Cohaesibacter sp. ES.047: one gene and its partner. The protein of the gene in region 1 interacts with the protein of each later gene in a pairwise test. Links are inferred from orthologs where the notes say so. Each region holds a gene or a part of one and is shown on either strand. Other genes may lie near its edges. The genes, in order: recA and dprA.

The links.
Region 2: the proteins of recA (region 1) and dprA interact in binary tests that used the Bacillus subtilis proteins (3 or more experiments, as listed by UniProt). The link is inferred for Cohaesibacter sp. ES.047 from one-to-one orthologs.

What each region holds. Positions count from the first base shown.
Region 1 is NZ_LT907844.1:4,884,442-4,890,776, reverse strand. Bases 1,795-4,587 are described here. They hold recA (recombinase RecA), read left to right. Parts: upstream 1,795-2,552; coding sequence 2,553-3,623; downstream 3,624-4,587. Other genes in these bases: alaS (alanine--tRNA ligase), read left to right, coding at 4,009-4,587; CPH65_RS22695 (SMP-30/gluconolactonase/LRE family protein), read left to right, coding at 1,795-2,310. In the rest of the region: CPH65_RS22700 (deoxyribodipyrimidine photo-lyase), read left to right, coding at 1-1,295; more of CPH65_RS22695, read left to right, coding at 1,435-1,794; more of alaS, read left to right, coding at 4,588-6,335. UniProt on the Bacillus subtilis protein: Multifunctional protein involved in homologous recombination, DNA repair and competence.
Region 2 is NZ_LT907844.1:4,589,602-4,595,957, forward strand. The notes cover bases 1,470-4,283. They hold dprA (DNA-processing protein DprA), read left to right. Parts: upstream 1,470-2,197; coding sequence 2,198-3,370; downstream 3,371-4,283. Other genes in these bases: plsY (glycerol-3-phosphate 1-O-acyltransferase PlsY), read left to right, coding at 1,499-2,179; CPH65_RS21030 (hypothetical protein), read right to left, coding at 3,528-3,758; topA (type I DNA topoisomerase), read left to right, coding at 4,084-4,283. In the rest of the region: CPH65_RS21010 (aspartate carbamoyltransferase catalytic subunit), read left to right, coding at 1-107; CPH65_RS21015 (dihydroorotase), read left to right, coding at 118-1,425; more of topA, read left to right, coding at 4,284-6,356. UniProt on the Bacillus subtilis protein: Protein that helps load RecA onto ssDNA during transformation. Binds cooperatively to circular ssDNA, is able to bridge different segments of DNA. Favors the loading of RecA onto SsbA- or SsbB-coated ssDNA and formation of RecA-DNA filaments.

The DNA of each region.
Region 1 (6,335 bases):
GGGCCAGCCGTTGGTGGCTCTATGAAGCACTAAAGGATCTTGATCAACAGCTCGAGGGGCATTTGCGCCTCTACCGAGGGGCTGCCGAGGATATCCTGCCTGAAGTGGCCAAGCTCTATGGGGCCTCAACCATCAGCTGGACGCGTTGCTATGAGCCTTGGCGAACCCGCCGGGATAGGCGTATCTCGGAGACACTGGATCAGATCGGGGTGACGACAATCCGCCTTAATGGCTCCTTGTTGTGGGAACCTTGGGAGGTTCTTAAAAAGGACGGCGAGCCCTATCGGGTGTTCACGCCCTACTATCGCAAGGGCTGTCTTCAGGTCGAAGCTCCGGCGAGACCCATGACCGAGAAGCCGGATTGTCGCTTTTGCAAGGCAAAAGCGGGCGACGGTGCCTTAGCGCTCAATGATCTGGCGCTCGTGTCTCCCGTCGGCTGGCATGACATGCTCGAGCCCCATTGGGATGTGAGCGAACAGGGCGCTCAAAAGGCACTGTCGGTCTTTCTGGAGCATGGGCTTGATGGCTACAAGGCGGGGCGGGACTTTCCTGCGCGCACCAACACATCGCGCCTGTCTCCTTATCTCCATTGGGGACAGATTTCACCCAATCAGATTTGGTATGCGCTGGAAGGTGACGCTCAGATGGAGACTTGTGATGCGCCGGATGCGGATATTGATCACTTCCGCAGCGAGCTTGCATGGCGGGAATTTTCCTACAATCTCCTTTATCACAATCCAGAGCTGCCCCGCGTTGCCTTGCAGTCAAAGTTCGATGGGTTTGAATGGGTGGATGATGAGGCTCAGCTTGAGCGCTGGCAGAAGGGCGCGACCGGCATTCCCATTGTCGACGCTGGCATGCGCGAGCTGTGGCAGACCGGATACATGCACAATCGGGTTCGGATGATTGTGGCGTCATTTCTCATCAAGAACCTGCGCATCGACTGGCGCAAGGGCGAGGCCTGGTTCTGGGATACGCTGGTCGACGCGGATCTGGCGAGCAACAGCGCCAGCTGGCAGTGGGTGGCGGGCTGTGGTGCCGATGCTGCTCCCTATTTCCGGGTGTTCAACCCGGCCCTGCAGGCGGAGAAGTTCGATCCGAAGGGCGATTATATCCGCCAGTATGTTCCCGAATTGGCGCGTTTGCCCCAAAAGCACCTTGCCAAACCATGGGAGGCACCCGAGGCTGTTCTCAGCGAGGCCGGGGTCGCGCTGGGCAAGGACTATCCGTTGCCAATGGTGGACCTCAAGAAAAGTCGAGCGGCGGCGCTTGAGGCCTATCAAGCCCTTTCCTGAGAGCCGTTTTTCGCTCTTTCTGTTTCATCCATTCTCCTGCGATCATGGGCGTCTTGCCTTGTCGATTTGCGAACGGTATGGCTAGGGGCCAACACGCCGTGCAGCGGCACAGAATTCCATTGTAAAGAGGATATTGCTGATGACCCCTACACAGGTCGAGATGGTGCCCTATGATGATCGTCGGTGCCAATTGGGGGAGGGGCCGCTCTGGCATCCTTTGCGCCATCAGCTCTTCTGGTTCGATATCATCGGCAAAAAGTTGTTGAGCCGACAGGGGGATAAGCCTCAGAGTTGGTCCTTTGACGAGCAAGTCAGCGCGGCCGGATGGGTCGACAGGGACCGTTTGGTGATCGCCAGCGAGACTGCATTGTTGCTCTTTAATCTGGAGACCGGCGAGACCTCGCGCCTGTGCCATCTGGAGGCGGACGATCCAAGCACCCGCAGCAACGACGGTCGCGCCGACCCCCTTGGTGGCTTCTGGATCGGAACCATGTCCAAGTCTGAAAAGAAGCCCGATGGCAGCGTTTACCGGTGGTATAAAGGTGAATTGCGCCAGCTCTATACCGGGATTCTTGTGACCAATGCGACCTGTTTCGCCCCCGGCGGGCGGGTGGCCTATTTCACGGATACGCCGACAAAGCTGGTCAAGCGCGTTGCCTTGGATGCGGATGGCTGGCCGAGCGGAGAACCGGAGGTGTTTCTGGATCTGCGCGAGGCCAATCTCTATGCTGACGGTGCCGTGGTTGATGCTTTGGGCAATGTCTGGATTGCCTTTTGGGGCGGCTACAAGGTCGCAGCCTTTCGTCCCGACGGCAGTTTGATGCGAGAGATTTCGGTGCCTGCCAAGCAGGTGACCTGCCCGGCCTTTGGCGGGAAAGATCTCAAAACGCTTTTTGCCACATCGGCCGCGACCAACATTTCAGAAGATCTCATGGCCCAAGAACCACACAATGGATGTGTTTTCTCTCTTGCACTGGATATCGAGGGGCAACCGGACAATCAGGTGTTCGTTTGACAATGGCGGGAGACCGTACCCCGGCCATTTTGATCAAACCTGTCGCTCGAATCATGAAAAGCTGAGTTCAGTTCGAAATGGTGGCAAAATAGGGATAAGTTTCCCCCGTCGGAACATGTTGAGAACAAATCAAATTTTCATACTATTTTCAGAATTTTAAGAGAAGTATTGCTAATGAGAACAAAATATGTACATTAATCATAGTTGCAAGAACGTGTCTGCTATGAAGAATGGAACACAAAATGATTCAAAACAGCCTCAGACTGGTTGAAGGAAGCAGCATGGACAAGACAAAGGCATTGGAAGCGGCCCTGTCGCAGATTGATCGCGCATTTGGTAAGGGATCAGTGATGAAACTGGGCCAGCGCGAAGTGGTCGAGATCGAGTCCATTCCCACCGGATCGCTCGGGCTCGATATAGCATTGGGTATCGGTGGCCTCCCCAAAGGACGTATCATCGAAATCTACGGGCCGGAATCCTCGGGCAAGACAACATTGGCGCTTCATGTGGTTGCAGAATCGCAAAAGCGCGGTGGCATATGCGCCTTTGTGGATGCCGAGCATGCGCTGGATCCTCTTTATGCACGCAAGTTGGGCGTGGATATCGACAATCTGCTGATCTCGCAGCCGGATGCTGGCGAGCAGGCGCTTGAGATCGCTGATACGCTGGTGCGCTCTGGTGCTGTCGATGTTCTGGTTGTCGATTCCGTTGCTGCTCTGACCCCGAGGGCCGAGCTCGAAGGTGAAATGGGCGACTCCCTTCCCGGATTGCAGGCACGTTTGATGAGCCAGGCAATGCGGAAACTGGCCGGATCCATTTCCCGAACCAACTGCATGGTCATCTTCATCAACCAGATCCGTATGAAGATCGGTGTGATGTTCGGTAGCCCCGAGACGACGACCGGCGGTAATGCGCTGAAATTCTACGCTTCCGTCCGGCTTGACATTCGCCGGATCGGCTCGATCAAGGACCGCGATGAAGTGGTCGGCAACCAGACCCGCGTCAAGGTGGTCAAGAACAAGGTGGCCGCGCCGTTCAAGCAGGTTGAATTCGACATCATGTATGGCGAAGGGGTGTCCAAGCTTGGCGAGTTGCTCGATCTGGGCGTCAAGGCCGGCGTCGTTGACAAGTCAGGGGCCTGGTTCTCCTATGACAGCCAGCGTCTGGGGCAGGGGCGTGAGAATTCCAAGACCTTCTTGCGCGAAAATCCGAAGATCGCCAACGAGATTGAAGCGGCCATCCGTCAAAGCGCAGGGCTGGCCGAAAGCCTGATGGCGCCGCCTGAAGCTGATGAAAAGGACGACGACGCATAGTCGGATCGTTCCTGACGAACCGCTGTTCGCCTGTTCGATGGACAACACGGAATTTGGAAGGGCTGCCGTTACGGTAGCCCTTTTCGCGTTCTGATTTCCTTTTCTGATGATTGCCCCCGCAATCGGGCCGAATTGCATGACAGGGCCCTTATTGAGCGCCAAATAGAGCAAATTCGGCAAAGAAGCTGATGAAAGGTCCGGCCTGTGCCCCCAAAGTGATAGACAGAGGCACGATGGCTCGTTAAAACCGCGAAGTGACAATTTGGAGACAATTCCAGGTCTGTTGCTGCGTTCGACCCCGGCATTCGAAACCGGACGGCAGGCGCCGGGCAACGTCCTGACAAGGTCAATCTGCTTTCGGGCAGTCAAATATGATTGGTGCAGTATGAGCGGTGTAAATGAAATTCGGTCCACATTCCTGAACTATTTCGGCGATCATGGTCATTCCATTGTCGAGTCAGGTCCTCTGGTCCCTCGCAATGATCCAACGCTGATGTTCACCAACGCAGGCATGGTGCAGTTCAAGAACGTTTTCACCGGGCTTGAGACGCGCGACTATTCGCGCGCAACCACATCGCAGAAATGCGTGCGTGCCGGCGGCAAGCACAACGATCTGGACAATGTCGGCTATACCGCCCGGCACCATACCTTCTTTGAAATGCTCGGCAACTTTTCGTTCGGCGATTACTTCAAGGATGACGCGATTGAGCTGTCCTGGAATCTTATCACCAAGGAATTCGGATTGCCGAAGGACAAACTTCTCGTCACGGTCTATTCCGAAGACGAGGAAGCATTCAATCTGTGGCGCAAGATTGCCGGCTTGTCCGAAGACAAGATCATCCGCATTCCGACGAGCGATAACTTCTGGTCCATGGGCGAAACCGGACCTTGCGGCCCGTGCTCTGAAATCTTCTATGATCACGGCGATCACATCTGGGGTGGCCCTCCGGGGTCGCCTGAGGAAGATGGAGACCGTTTCATCGAGATCTGGAACCTCGTCTTCATGCAGTATGAGCAGCTCTCCAAGGACAAGCGCGTCGACCTGCCAAAGCCGTCTATTGATACAGGCATGGGATTGGAGCGCATCGCGGCCGTGCTGCAGGGCACCCATGACAACTACGAGACCGATCTTTTCCGCGCCCTCATTCACAACAGTGTGGATTTGACCGGCGTCGATGAAATTGGAGAGGCGGCGGCGAGCCATCGCGTGATCGCGGACCATCTTCGCTCGACCAGCTTTCTGATTGCAGATGGCGTTCTGCCCTCTTCTGACGGACGCGGCTATGTTCTTCGCCGAATCATGCGCCGGGCGATGCGCCATGCCCGTCTTCTGGGGTCTCAGGATCCTGTGATCTACAAGATGGTGCCAACGCTTATTCGCGAAATGGGACAGGCCTTCCCGGAACTTGTGCGGGCTGAAGCCCTTATCACCGAAACGCTCAAGCTTGAGGAAGCCCGGTTCGGCAAGACCTTGAGCCGGGGCCTGCAGCTGCTCGATGATGCAACGGATGGCCTTGGCGAAGGCGATCGCCTTGATGGTGAAACCGCATTCAAACTTTACGATACCTTTGGCTTCCCGCTCGATCTGACGCAGGATGCGCTGCGCAGTCGCGACATCGAAGTCGACACCGATGGCTTTGACACAGCCATGGAACGTCAGAAAGCGGAAGCTCGGGCCAACTGGGCCGGTTCCGGTGAAGCGGCAACCGAGGCTGTCTGGTTCGATGTAGCCGAAAAAGTTGGTGCAACGGATTTCCTCGGCTATGAAACCGAAAGCGCCGAAGGCGCGGTTGTTGCCCTGATCAAGGATGGCGCAGAAACCGATGGACTCAAGGCCGGAGACGAAGGCGCGATCATTCTCAATCAGACACCATTCTATGGGGAATCCGGTGGTCAGGTTGGCGACACGGGCGCGATGATTGCCGATGGGGTGCGCTTCGAGGTCAGCGATACGGTCAAGAAGGCTGGCGGCATGTTCGTGCACATGGGCAAGATGATCGAAGGCAGCACGAAGATCGGCGATGCGCTTGAGCTCAAGGTTGCCAGTGAGCGCCGGGGGGCGATCCGCGCCAACCATTCGGCAACTCACCTGTTGCATGAGGCCCTGCGCGAAACGCTGGGCGCCCATGTTGCACAGAAGGGGTCGCTCGTAACGCCGGAGCGTTTGCGGTTTGACTTCTCGCACCAGAAGCCTGTCAGCGAAGACGAAATGAAGCACATCGAAGACATGGTCAACGAGATCGTGCTGCAGAACGGTGCTGTCGAAACGCGCATCATGGCGGTTGATGATGCCATCGAGGCCGGAGCCATGGCACTGTTTGGTGAGAAATATGGTGATGAGGTCCGCGTGGTCTCTATGGGCGAAGCGGTGCGCGGTGAGAAGTCTGGCAAGACCTATTCGGTGGAGCTTTGTGGTGGTACGCATGTCAAACGCACCGGCGATATCGGGCTTTTGACGGTTGTCGCCGAAAGCGCAGTGGCGGCCGGTGTCAGGCGCATTGAGGCCCTGACTGGCAGCGAGGCACGCCGTTATCTGCAGCAGCAAGATGAGCGCACCAAGGATGCTGCCGCGCTGCTTAAAGTCTCCCCCAATGATCTTCTGGAGCGTCTCGAAGCACTCGTTGCAGAGCGTCGCAAGCTGGAGAAGGATCTGGGAGATGTGCGGCGCAAGCTGGCCATGGGTGGCGGTTCTGATGGTGATGCCATCGAGGA
Region 2 (6,356 bases), 300 kb from region 1 along the record:
GCTCGGTCATTCACGAACAGGTGGAAATGGGGGTAGCGGTCCGCATGGCGGTTATCGAGACCCTCGCCAAGAACACCATCGAATTCGGCCCCGTCGAGCAGGAATAGGGACAAGACAATGCCTGAGAAGAACCAAGCCCCCTTTGCGCTCACCAACGTGCGCCTGCTCGACCCGTCCACCGGGCTCGACGAACGCGGCGCCATTCTGGTTGAAGACGGCAAGGTCAAGGCCATCGGCGCCAACGTTGGTGCACAACTGCCAACCGACATCTTGCGTGTCGATGGCGGCGGCAAAATCGCAAGCCCCGGCCTTGTCGACATGCAGGTCACGACCGGCGAACCGGGAGCAGAGCACCGCGAAACACTCAAAAGCGCCAGCCGCGCGGCTGCGGCCGGTGGCGTGACCACCATGGCCTGCATGCCAGACACGGATCCGGTCATCGACGACATCGCTCTTGTCGATTTCATCAAACGCCGCGCCCGTGACACCGCCCGTGTTCACGTCGAGCCCTACGCCGCCATGACACGGGGTCTCGCTGGCAAGGAAATGACCGAAATCGGCCTGATGCTCCAAGCCGGTGCCGTCGCGCTGTCCAACGGTCGGCGCGCCATCACCAACGCCCAGATCATGCGCCGGGTGATGACCTATGCCAACGATTTCGGAGCCCTCGTCGTCCATCATCCCGAAGATCCCGATCTGGTCGGCAACGGCGTGATGAACCTTGGCGAAACCTCCACCCGCCTTGGCCTTCCCGGCATTCCGTCCGAGGCAGAAACCATCATGGTGGCCCGCGACGTGCGCCTTGCCCAGCTTACTGGCTGCCGCTATCACGCAGGACAGATCTCCTGCGCCGAAAGCCTCGATATCATTCGCCGCGCCAAAGACAAGGGGCTCAACGTGACGTGCGGGGTTTCGATCAACCATCTCACGCTGAATGAAAACGACATTGGCCTCTATCGGACCTTCTACAAGATGTCGCCCCCGTTGCGCAGCGAAGAGGAACGGCAAGCCATGATCGAGGGTGTTGCCGACGGCACCATTGACGTGATTGTCTCCGCCCATGATCCTCAAGACGTGGATACCAAACGCCATCCCTTCGCGGAATGTGCGGACGGAGCAGTCGGTCTTGAAACCATGCTCTCGGCGGCCATGCGCCTTATCCACAGCGAACAATTGACCTTGATGCAGGCCTTCAAGGCGCTTTCCTGCACGCCCGCCAAGCTTCTGGGACTGCCATCGGGCACCCTAAGCCCGGGAAGTCCGGCAGATATCATCGTCTTTGATCCGGAGGTTCCTTGGGTCATGGATCGCGACGAGTTGCGCTCCCGGTCGAAGAACACCGCCTTTCACCAGGCACGGCTGAATGGCCGGACCCTTCAAACCTACGTCGATGGTCAGCAGGTTCACCATTTCGATCCCAGCTGATAGCCTGTAGTATGTTGATGACGAAGGACCGGGCAATCTCTACCCGGTCCTCACTGACCGAAGGACGAATGACATGCCGGATCCCATCACCTGGAGCCATTCCCTGCCATATCTGATCACGGCCCTGATCTTTGGCTACGTTCTTGGCTCGACCCCCTTCGGCCTCATCCTGACCCGCTTTGCCGGATTGGGCGATGTCCGCTCGATCGGCTCGGGCAACATCGGCGCAACCAATGTGCTGCGCACAGGCAACAAGCTGGTCGCGGCCCTCACCCTTCTGGGCGACCTGCTCAAAGGCACACTGGCGGTTCTCATAGCCAATGAATGGGGCGGCGAAACCGCCCACGTGGCCGGCATGGGTGCCTTTCTGGGCCATCTCTTCCCCTTCTGGCTCGGCTTCAAGGGAGGCAAGGGCGTGGCGACTTTCCTCGGTGTTCTGCTCGGCCTCTACTGGCCCGGCTTTTTGCTGTTCGGCTTTGTCTGGCTCGCCACCGCCTATATCACCCGCTATTCCTCTTTGTCAGCGCTGATTGCCAGTGGCCTCACGCCGTTCGCCATGATCGGATTTGGCGAATGGCAACTCGCCGAGCTGTTTGCCGTTCTTGCTGCCCTTTTGTGGCTCAAGCACAAATCCAATATCAACCACCTCGCCAACGGCACGGAAAGCAAGATCGGCCAAAAGCAAGCGCCACCCGATTCTGAGACAAATGAGCCTATGGCAAACGAGGCACAGCCACCACAAAAACCTCTCTAGGATAACAAGGAGGGGCAGATGCAGAGCGATGAAACCGGCGAACACGACAACCAGACTGGGGATGCGCAGGAGCCGCATCGTCTCTCCGACAAAGAGCGCTTTGATTGGCTAAGGCTCATTCGATCAGAAAGCATTGGCCCGGCCACCTTCCATGATCTGGTGCGCTGCTTTGGCAATGCGGGCAAAGCCCTTGAGCAAGCACCGGATCTGGCGCGTCGAGGCGGTGCCCGCCGCCCCATTCGTATTGCTGCGGCAAGCGACATCGAACAGGAATGGCAACAGGTGCATCAATCCGGAGCTCGATTTGTCGCGCTCGGCGAGCCGGACTATCCAAGAGCACTGGCGCACATTCACGCGCCTCCCCCCATCCTGACCCTTGCGGGAAAAGCCGAACTGGCCCAGAAAACCGTGCTCTCGATCGTCGGATCGCGCAATTGCTCCGCAATCGGCATCAAGCTGGCACGCATGCTCGCTTATGATCTGGGTGCGGAGGGCATCACCATTGCCTCTGGTCTGGCGCGCGGGGTCGATACGGCTGCCCACCAGGGGAGCCTTTCGACCGGGACTATTGCCGTGGTTGCAGGCGGTCTCAATCGTATATTCCCCAAGGAAAATCTCGATCTTGCCCACGATATCGCACGGCAGGGATTGCTGGTTTCTGAAATGCCGTGGAACTGGCAGGGACGCTCACAGGATTTCCCGCGCCGCAACCGGATCATATCCGGTGTCGCAGCCGGTACATTGGTGATCGAGGCAGCAAAGCGGTCCGGCACGCTGATCACGGCACGCTATGCTCTGGAACAGGGGCGCGAGGTTTTTGCCATCCCCGGCTCTCCGCTCGACCCGAGAGCCGAGGGCACCAACAATCTTATCAAGCAGGGTGCGAGCCTTGTCTGCAACGCCGAAGATATTCTGGCAAGCTTGACGCAGCAGTTGCCCTATTCCCGGCCCCTTGCTGGCAGCATCAAGGAAAGCGACATCTCGAACTCAGCCGATCGCCTTGAGGAAGATCCGGGCGGCGCTGTGCGAGACGCCTTTGTCAGGATCCTCAGCCCGACACCGATCACCATGGACGAACTGGTCCGCCAATCGGACCTTTCGCCCGGAGATGTACAAATGTTGCTTCTGGAGTTGGATCTGGCAGGCAAGCTTGAGCGCCACGGCAATCAGTCGGTTTCGCTCATTCCCTAGTGACGCCTTCCCTAGTGACGCCGATACATTGTGGGCCGATAGAGTGTGGGCCGATAGAGTGGGACGCGCAAGATTTGCCGCTGCACCAGCAACCCCACCGACCGGCATGCGCCGCGCCCGCTTTGTCACCTGATATTTTCCGTCAATCAAACGCGCATCAATCGGGCGTGCCTACCGAGCTCCCGTTCATTGCTTTTGCCTTGATCGTTCCCGGCCGGATCTGTTTTGAGACTTCCATCGCTTCGATCTGCGCCATCTCCAAAAGATAGACCAGCATTGCCAGTTCACTCTGGCGCGCCATCTGGGTCAGATCTTGCAAATGCGCATAAATATAGTCCGCTGTCTTGGCTGACGAACCGCGCGAGGCTTCCGTTGCACTGTCTCTCACAATGATTACTCCGAACTCCGGTGCTGCATTCGCCCGAAGAGTTTTGGAACTGGTTTCCAGTGCTGACGAGCAAATCAACACCAGCTGAATTATTTAGTTGCACCAATATAATATATATATCCTTAGTTGCAACTCCATATTTTCGACGCATGTGTGAAAGACAAAATAACTGATCCGATTTTGCTTCCCGCCCTTGACCTTGATGAGGTAAGCGGTCATGTGACTGAGGTTGAAGATATAAGAATCAGGGAAAACCGCCACCAACCGGTCACAACTTTGTCGTGTTCGCAGAATAGTGGTGGGGAAGAAGAAGTACGGATCTCCTATGGACGTAGTCATCGTAGAATCACCAGCCAAAGCCAAAACCATCAATAAGTATTTAGGCAGCAATTACAAAGTTTTGGCATCATATGGGCACGTTCGGGACTTACCGTCTAAAGATGGTTCGGTCTTGCCGGACGACGACTTTGCCATGACCTGGGAAGCCGACGCGAAAAGCAAGAAACGGCTCTCCGAAATTGCAGATGCCGTCAAACAATCCGACCGTCTCATCCTCGCGACTGACCCTGATCGCGAGGGAGAAGCCATCTCTTGGCACGTACTTCAGGTGTTGAAAAACCGCCGCGGCGTGCTCAAGGACAAGCCGGTCCAGCGGGTCGTGTTCAACGCCATCACCAAGGAATCCATTCTCGAAGCGATGAAGCATCCACGCGACATCGACACGCCGCTGGTTGATGCCTATCTGGCTCGCCGTGCGCTCGATTATCTCGTCGGCTTCACCCTGTCGCCCGTACTTTGGCGCAAGCTTCCCGGTGCCCGTTCAGCAGGGCGCGTTCAATCGGTTGCCTTGCGCCTTGTATGTCAGCGCGAGGAAGAAATCGAACAATTTGTTCCGCAGGAATACTGGTCGATCGTCGCGGACCTGCAAACTGCAGGCAACGCCGATTTTCAAGCCCGACTGGTCGCCGTGGATGGCAAGAAGAAAGGCCGCCTCGACATCCCCAACGGAACCGAGGCAGCCGACATCAAGGGGCTGATCGAAGCGGCGGATCTGCGCATCCGGTCTGTAGAAGCCAAGCCGGTTCGGCGCAACCCGTTCGCCCCGTTCACCACGTCGACATTGCAGCAGGAAGCCTCTCGCAAGCTGGGCTTTGCCGCCGCCCGCACGATGCAGATCGCCCAGAAACTCTATGAAGGGGTTTCCGTTGGTGGCGAGACAACCGGTCTCATCACTTATATGCGTACAGATGGTGTGCAGATCGCCCCCGAGGCCATTGGCCCCATCCGCGCTGAAATCGAGAAAGAATTCGGCAAACAGTATCTGCCTGACAAGCCGCGCATCTATTCCACCAAGGCCAAGAACGCTCAGGAGGCCCACGAGGCCATCCGCCCGACCGATGTTGTGCGTCATCCAAAACAGATGGCCCAATATCTCGATGAGGAACAGCTCAAACTCTACACGCTGATCTGGCGCCGGACCATGGCCAGCCAGATGGAATCGGCCCAGATGGAGCGCACCACCGTCGATATCGTCGCCCGAAGCGGTTCACGCAGCGCAGACTTGCGCGCCACCGGCTCGGTCGTTCGCTTTGATGGCTTCCTTACTCTTTACACCGAGAGCAAGGACGACGAAGACGATGAAGAGAGCAATCGCCTGCCACCGATGAGCGAAGGCGAGGCTCTCGCGCAGAAGGCCGTCACGGCAACCCAGCATCACACCGAGCCGCCACCGCGCTTCACCGAGGCCACCCTCATCAAGCGCATGGAAGAGCTAGGCATCGGACGCCCGTCCACCTACACCGCGACCCTTTCGGTTTTGGGTGATCGTGGTTATGTGGTGCTCGACAAGAAACGCCTCATTCCCGAAGCCAAGGGACGGCTGGTTACCGGCTTCCTGTCCAACTTCTTCGAACGTTATGTGCAGTATGACTTTACGGCGAGCCTTGAAGAAAAGCTCGACCAAATTTCGGCTGGCGAGCTCGAATGGAAGGACGTCCTGCGCGATTTCTGGAAAGACTTCTCCTCACACGTGGATGGCACCAAGGAACTGCGCGTCAGTCAGGTGCTCGACACGCTCAATGAAGTTCTGGCCGCCTATGCCTTCCCGCCCAAGGAAGAGGGCAAGGATCCCCGCGCCTGCCCGGCTTGCGAAACGGGCCAGCTCAGCCTCAAGACAAGCCGATATGGCGCCTTCATCGGTTGTTCCAACTATCCTGAATGCGGCTATACCCGACAGTTGACCGCCGACGGCAACGGCGACAATCAGGGCAATGCAGATGCAGGACCAAAGGGTCTGGGGACCGATCCCGAAACGGGTCTTGAAGTCTCCTTGCGCACCGGTCGTTTTGGCCCCTATGTGCAGCTTGGTGACGAGAAGAAGCCGCCCCGCTCCTCCATTCCCAAGGGATGGGAGCTCGACAGCATCGATCTGGAAAAGGCCCTCAAGCTGCTTTCCCTGCCGCGCGAAGTCGGCCCGCATCCAGAAGACGGCAAAATGATTTCTGCTGGGCTTGGCCGCTACGGTCCTTTCGTGCTGCACGAGGGCACCTATGCCAACCTTCCCGGCGTCGAAGACATTTTCACCGTTGGTCTCAACCA